2 regions of the Aliivibrio wodanis genome follow, and region 1 is predicted to be linked to the other one. Evidence: predicted binding sites of a transcription regulator. Region 1 holds the regulator's gene; the other holds the start of a gene.

What was found. Region 1 encodes CRP, which controls carbon source genes, mostly activating them, when cyclic AMP is high. Its sites were predicted from a motif close to TGTGANNNNNNTCACA; they were not measured.
Region 2: ACU5DF_RS11610 (NupC/NupG family nucleoside CNT transporter) is a predicted target of CRP. The motif match lies at 1,204-1,219, and genes of this name have one in related genera.

The regions. Positions count from the first base shown of each region.
Region 1 is NZ_JBREXA010000002.1:1,997,567-2,000,989, forward strand. It holds gene hslU (ATP-dependent protease ATPase subunit HslU) at 1-471, shown strand, start outside; gene ACU5DF_RS17080 (OsmC family protein) at 556-954, opposite strand; gene crp (cAMP-activated global transcriptional regulator CRP) at 1,200-1,832, shown strand; gene ACU5DF_RS17090 (DUF1338 domain-containing protein) at 1,904-2,698, opposite strand; gene astD (succinylglutamate-semialdehyde dehydrogenase) at 2,711-3,423, opposite strand, start outside.
Region 2 is NZ_JBREXA010000002.1:836,999-840,421, forward strand. It holds gene ACU5DF_RS11600 (DUF3894 domain-containing protein) at 97-207, opposite strand; gene ACU5DF_RS11605 (LysR family transcriptional regulator) at 164-1,075, shown strand; gene ACU5DF_RS11610 (NupC/NupG family nucleoside CNT transporter) at 1,368-2,588, shown strand; gene ACU5DF_RS11615 (putative quinol monooxygenase) at 2,730-3,020, opposite strand; gene ACU5DF_RS11620 (cupin domain-containing protein) at 3,096-3,407, opposite strand; gene ACU5DF_RS11625 (Qnr family pentapeptide repeat protein) at 3,420-3,423, opposite strand, start outside.

The DNA.
Region 1 (3,423 bases):
AGTACAGTGAGTACTAAACACGGAATGGTTAAAACAGACCATATGCTATTTATCACATCAGGCGCTTTCCAAATGGCAAAACCATCTGATTTGATCCCTGAGCTACAAGGTCGTTTACCGATCCGAGTTGAACTTGAGGCCCTAACTGCCAATGACTTCAAACGTATCTTAACTGAACCAAATGCATCATTAACTGAACAATACATTGCCTTACTCGCAACAGAAAATGTAAATATTGAATTTACTGTTGATGGGATTGATAGCATTGCTGAGTCAGCATTTAAAGTAAATGAAAGCACAGAAAACATTGGTGCTCGTCGTCTGCATACTGTGATGGAGCGTCTAATGGAAGAGATTTCTTATGATGCATCAGAAAAGAATGGCGAAAGCTTAATCGTTGATGCTGCTTATGTAACATCTCGCTTAGGTGAATTAATTACAAATGAAGATCTAAGCCGCTTTATTCTGTAATTTTTGATAAACAAACAGTAAAAATAAAATAAGCCTCACTCATAATAAATGTGTGAGGCTTTTTGATATTAACGAAGCTAACAACTAAACAATATCCCAAGAATGAGTCATTTCAATGCCTTCACCTAGCATCAAACATACTGAACAATATTTCTGTAATGAATCTGCTGTTACTTGCTCAACAATCTTAGGGTCAAGGCTCTCACCACTTACTTCAAAATGAATATTAATATAAGTAAACAGCTTTGGGGCAACCTCACGGCGCCCGCTTGACAGTTTTGCTACACAACCAGTGACAGCTTGATTTTCTGATTTTAACCCTGCAACAACATCAACCGAACTGCAACCTCCAGCAGCCATTAAAAGCATTTCCATTGGGCTTGGTGCTTTTTCTCCGCCATTTCCATCCATAACAACAGAATGGCCCGATTGAGATTGACCTAAGAAAGTAAATCCCTCAATCCATTTAACTTCAGCGTTCATAAAAGCCTCTTTACTACATAAAAGGAAAACTCGTGATCCATTTCACGAAAGTGTGCCCTTTGTCGCACATTTCATACGATCAAAGTCAAGAAATCGATTGCGAAACAAGGTATGATTTTATCAATTATCTCAACAAACATGCAGCCTTGTTCCGATAACCATATTGTATAGGCCAAACTGATATTTGGCTCAGTTATTTTAAAATGGATATCGCCTACTTGGCAAACGCAGAGGAAGTATAAAGTATGGTTCTAGGTAAACCTCAGACAGATCCAACATTAGAATGGTTTTTGTCTCACTGTCATATCCATAAATATCCTTCAAAAAGCACACTTATCCACGCTGGTGAAAAAGCAGAAACGCTTTACTACATCGTAAAAGGTTCTGTTGCTGTACTGATTAAAGATGAAGAAGGAAAGGAGATGATCCTTTCTTACCTTAACCAAGGTGACTTCATTGGTGAGCTTGGCTTGTTTGAAGAAGGTCAAGAACGTTCAGCATGGGTTCGTGCAAAAAGCCCTTGTGAAGTAGCTGAAATTTCATTCAAGAAATTCCGTCAACTTATCCAGGTTAATCCAGATATCTTGATGCGTCTTTCAGCGCAAATGGCAACTCGTCTACAAATCACTAGCCAAAAGGTAGGTGATTTAGCATTCTTAGACGTTACTGGCCGTATCGCACAAACGCTACTAAACCTTGCTAAACAACCTGATGCGATGACTCACCCAGATGGCATGCAAATTAAGATCACTCGTCAAGAGATCGGTCAAATTGTAGGTTGTTCACGTGAAACTGTTGGCCGTATCTTGAAGATGCTTGAAGAGCAAAACTTGATCTCTGCACACGGTAAAACAATTGTAGTTTACGGTACTCGTTAATTTAACGCTTACCTTAAACAAATAAAAACGCAGCCCTTGAGCTGCGTTTTTTTATGCTCAAAACTCAAAGCCTAACTATTTGTACTTTCAAAAATCTTGTCAGCAGAGGCAGCAACAAATCCCGTATATATTTTCCCATTTGGTAACGTATATCGCTTAGCAAACTCATAAAATCCACCAGGAATTTCAAACTCACCCTCAGTAAAATTCACTTTCACTTTATCCGCCATTGTTGATGACTGTTCTAAGTAAACCTCTGGAGATCCTTTCACTTCACCACCCACTTCGTTCATTGCAAAACCTGCATCACGTAAGTGTTGGTTCACATCAACCACTTCAGCAAACTCTTCAAGCTGATTGACGTAAACCGTAAAGTGATTAGCGCCATAACCATGAGCCGCTAACCAAGAAGCGTATTCACTTTCTTTTGCTAATACTTGATAGTCTTCGAAACTTAATGTCCAAGGCCTACCAGAAGAAAGAAAATCACTGGTGGCAAAATAGTGTGCTGGCACCTGTTCAACCAAACCATGAATAATGTCCTGTGTTTCAGCTGATAACTCTTCTACTAATAATTCACTAATAAAAACGAGTGGTGCATTAGGATCTGGGTGCTCAAAATGCTGCGCTTTCAGTTTTTTAGCTTCAAAGTCATAAGTCTCACACGCTTTATAGCCTATTGCTAAAAATGGCGCAGCGAGAGTCTGTAGCCCGACTTTAGGTAAATTAAACGTACGTAGCGCAATATGATCGTTAATCAGTTCATCGTTATTAGACAATAATTGATGTACCTTCCCAGCAGATGGGGATAAGCGCGCAATATAATCTTGCCACAATGACGAAAATAAAGAGTTTACATTATTCATGTTTATCGCCTCTTATAGAGTTAAACCCGGAGAGAGTTGAGCTGGAATTTCACACATATCGCCTTCCATTGATGCCATTGGGTATGCACAATAATCAGCAGCGTAATACGCACTTGGTTTCATGTTTCCTGATGCACCAGGACCACCAAATGGCGCGTCACCACTTGCTCCAGTCAGTTGACGGTTACGATTTACAATACCAGCACGAATATGCTCTACAAAATATTCCCACTCACTGTCATCAGTTGAAACAAGACCTGCCGATAATCCATAACGAGTATCATTAGCAAGCTCTACGGCTTCTTCTAATGTCTCATAACGCACCACTTGTAATAATGGCCCAAAGTATTCTTCATCCGGTAATTCAGCAACATTAGTGGCATCGATAATACCTGGAGAAACAAAGGCATGACCTAAACTTTTAGCTTCAAGCAAAGGCTCTCCACCCAAGTCTTGTAAATTCTTCTGAGCGTTTAGAATAAATTCTGCCGCTGCGACTGATATTTGCGAGCCCATAAACGGAGTATTATCAGCAAACGGTTGGTCAACAACGATGCTTTTTGCTACTTCAACAAGGCGAGCTAACAATTCATCGCCTGCTTTTCCAATAGGAACATACAAGCGACGAGCACACGTACAACGTTGACCTGCACTAATAAATGCCGATTGAATAATGGTGTAAACTGCCGCTTCTTGATCACCAAAATCTTTTGAAATAACCATCG
Region 2 (3,423 bases), 1.2 Mb from region 1:
TCATCCTTAACTGCTCTTATTTATAGGTAAACTTTACCATGAAAAAACCATGTACTTTCAATAGATAACTTAAAACAAAGACACAACTCACTTTATTCAATTCAATCGCTCTATTACAATAGAAGCGTTCTTTTTACTGTTAAAGTTACCAATAGAGAAGCCTATGTTAAAGCAAGCCAAACAAATGATCGTGTTTAATGCGCTCACCCAGCAGAAAAGCTTTACCAAGGCTGCTCAGCTTCTAGATATCTCGAGAACACAAGTTAGCCTGCAAATTCAGCTTCTTGAGGAGCGTTTAGGTGTTCAGTTAGTTCAACGAACTACACGCTCTTTTTCCCTTACTGAAGCAGGTCAATCATTCGCTGTGCATTGTGCCAATATCGCCGATGAGATTAACGAAGCTGAAAACGAATTGCTTTCTAATATCGATACACTAAATGGTAAGTTACGTGTTGGTATCGCACAGTCTTTTGCAACCAATCACATATTGCCATATTTATCTGAGCTTCATCAGCGCTATCCACAGCTCAATATAGAGATAACTTTGTTTGATCATAAGATTGATGTGATTGCAGAGCAATTAGACTTATGGATAGGTGTGATGGATTCCCCTCCCGAAGGATTTGTAGCAAGACATCTTATTGATTGTCATTTTGTGCTTGTCGCTAACTCTACGTATCTTGCTAAACATGGGATCCCTTATCACCCTTACGATCTTAAAAAGCATAACTGCCTAACTTACATGAGCCGTGAGCGTAAAGATAATGTGTGGGGTTTCCATAAGGGAGATGAGAATCTACAAATAAAAGTGTCAGGGAATTATCGAATTGATTCTGCCGATGCAATTCGTAACGCGACCGTATCAGGTAATGGTATAGGCTATATTGCGACTTATCTGCTTTCTGATGAATTACGAAGTGGTAAACTTGTGCAACTTCTTCCTGATTGGGAATTAAATCAATCAATGCCTCTTTATGCCGTTTATCCACGTCGTAAATTCTTAGCCAAAAAAGTACACATCTTTATGGAGTTTGTCCGCCACCACATTAATGCAGAGAAGATTGATAATGTGTAATGGCTACCTAATCAATTTTTTAATCATTATTAATTACATAAGTCGGTAAAAAACCACCACACTTTAGGGATAATGATTGTAAATAATTGGCTTAATTATCCCATATAGTAACAACTGACTCTCTCATACGTGACAAAGCTCTCAATCAGGCTGTTATTGATGGAACTATAAACAAATTACCTTGTTTTTGTTATGGCTATGTAGTTTCAATAACATTTTGATCCTTGTCACACTTTTATTTTTGACTAGAATACCCCCGCAATCATTAACTAAATACTATTGGAGTTTGACCTTGAACTTTTTGGTCAGTATTTTAGGCATTGTTTGCCTATTCGCGATTGCGTTTCTTTTTTCAGAAAACCGACAAGCCATCAAATGGCGCACTGTATTAGGCGCGTTCTTAATTCAGCTATTATTTGCCGGATTCATCCTCTATGTGCCAATTGGCCAAACTATCCTTAATAGTATCTCCATGGCTGTCTCAGACATTATTGCTTATGGACGTGTAGGCACAGAATTCCTTTTTGGTGATTTAGCTCAGTACAAATTAGGCTTTATTTTTGCCGTCAACGTTTTGCCTACCATCGTTTTCTTCTCTGCATTAATCTCTGTTCTTTATTACTTAGGTATAATGGGATGGATCATTAAAATTATTGGTGGCGGTTTACAACGCTTCCTTGGCACAACTCGTACAGAATCAATGTCAGCAACCGCTAATATCTTTGTTGGTTCAGTTGAAGCACCGTTAGTTGTTCGTCCTTTCCTTGCTAAAATGTCACGTTCTGAATTGTTTGCCGTTATGGTTGGTGGTTTAGCCTCTGTAGCTGGTGGCACAATGGTAGGTTATGCAGGTTTAGGCGTTGAATTACGTTACTTAATCGCAGCTAGCTTTATGTCGGCTCCTGCAGGTTTGATGATGGCAAAATTAATAGTCCCACAAACCGAAGACATTAACGAAGCAGATCAATACGAAGATGATGTCGTAGATGACGCTCCTGTAAATATCATTGATGCTGCCTCACAAGGTGCATTAAATGGATTACAAATTGTCTTCGCAGTAGGTGCAAGCTTACTGGCTATTATTAGCTTAATTGCCCTAGTTAATGGTGGATTACATAAGATAGGAATGTTAGTTGGTTTTGAAAACTTAAGCTTAGATCTTATTTTTGGTTACCTATTTGCCCCTGTTGCATGGTTAATCGGTGTGCCATGGTCAGAAGCAACTGTTGCAGCAAGTTTAATTGGCAAGAAAATCGCGATTAATGAGTTTGTAGCCTTTGCTGACTTAATGGCAGTAAAAGACCAATTAAGTGAGCATTCTCAAGCTATCGTTACCTTTGCTTTATGTGGCTTTGCAAACTTAACCTCTATTGCCATGTTAATGGGTGGATTAGGTGGCGTAGTACCAAGTCGCCGTCCTGATATTGCACGCTTAGGGATGAAAGCTATCTTTGCCGCAACATTAGCAAACTTAATGAGCGCAACAGTTGCAGGTATCTTCCTTTCCTTCTAAGGGAGTCGATACTGATAAATACATAAAATATAAAATATAAAAAAGCCACTCATGATAATACGTGAGTGGCTTTTTATTTATGACTTACTAGCTATACAATAAGCTTGGTGCATCTAATAAATTGTTGGTGTTTAATCTGTACTAAAGCTTCGTCATACGATTAAGAACAAATGAAGCGACTGAACCGTCTACCGCTTTTACATACTCAGCGATATGAGCCGTATTTAAATGGTCTTGTAAAAGAGCTTCACTCTCCCATTGCTCATGGAATACAAATACACACGGGTTGTCATTGTCTTGATGTAAATCATACTGAATACAACCAACTTCTTTACGTGTTGGTTCAAGCAACTTAAGCATTTCTGCTTTAACAAATTCCGCTTTACCTTCTTGTGCTTCAATTCTTGCAACAATAGTCAGTGTTTGAGTCATTATATTTGTTCCGTACTATTAATAGAGAAGATAGAGTAAACGATTAAAAGCCCAAATGTAAGAACCTTCATTTATTCAATAGAAGACCGCTAACCAAATCGTTAAATTATCAGGATCCGTTTTACTCACTTTATGCTTTTGATGTGCAGGGATAGTTAAATAATCCCCCTTATTTAACGTTCTCTCAGTTCCATCCTCAAATAAAATAGAACCAAAACCTTCAAGCACTAAAATCCACTCATTCTCATCTTGATCATACCAACCAGATTCAGGAGAGCTTTGACCTGACGATACTATTCTCTCTATACGCACTGAATGACTTGTCACTAAATCAGTAAATACCTCATTGCTGAGATCATTAGGAAGGTTTGTAAACAAATTACTCATCGCACTCTCCTATTAA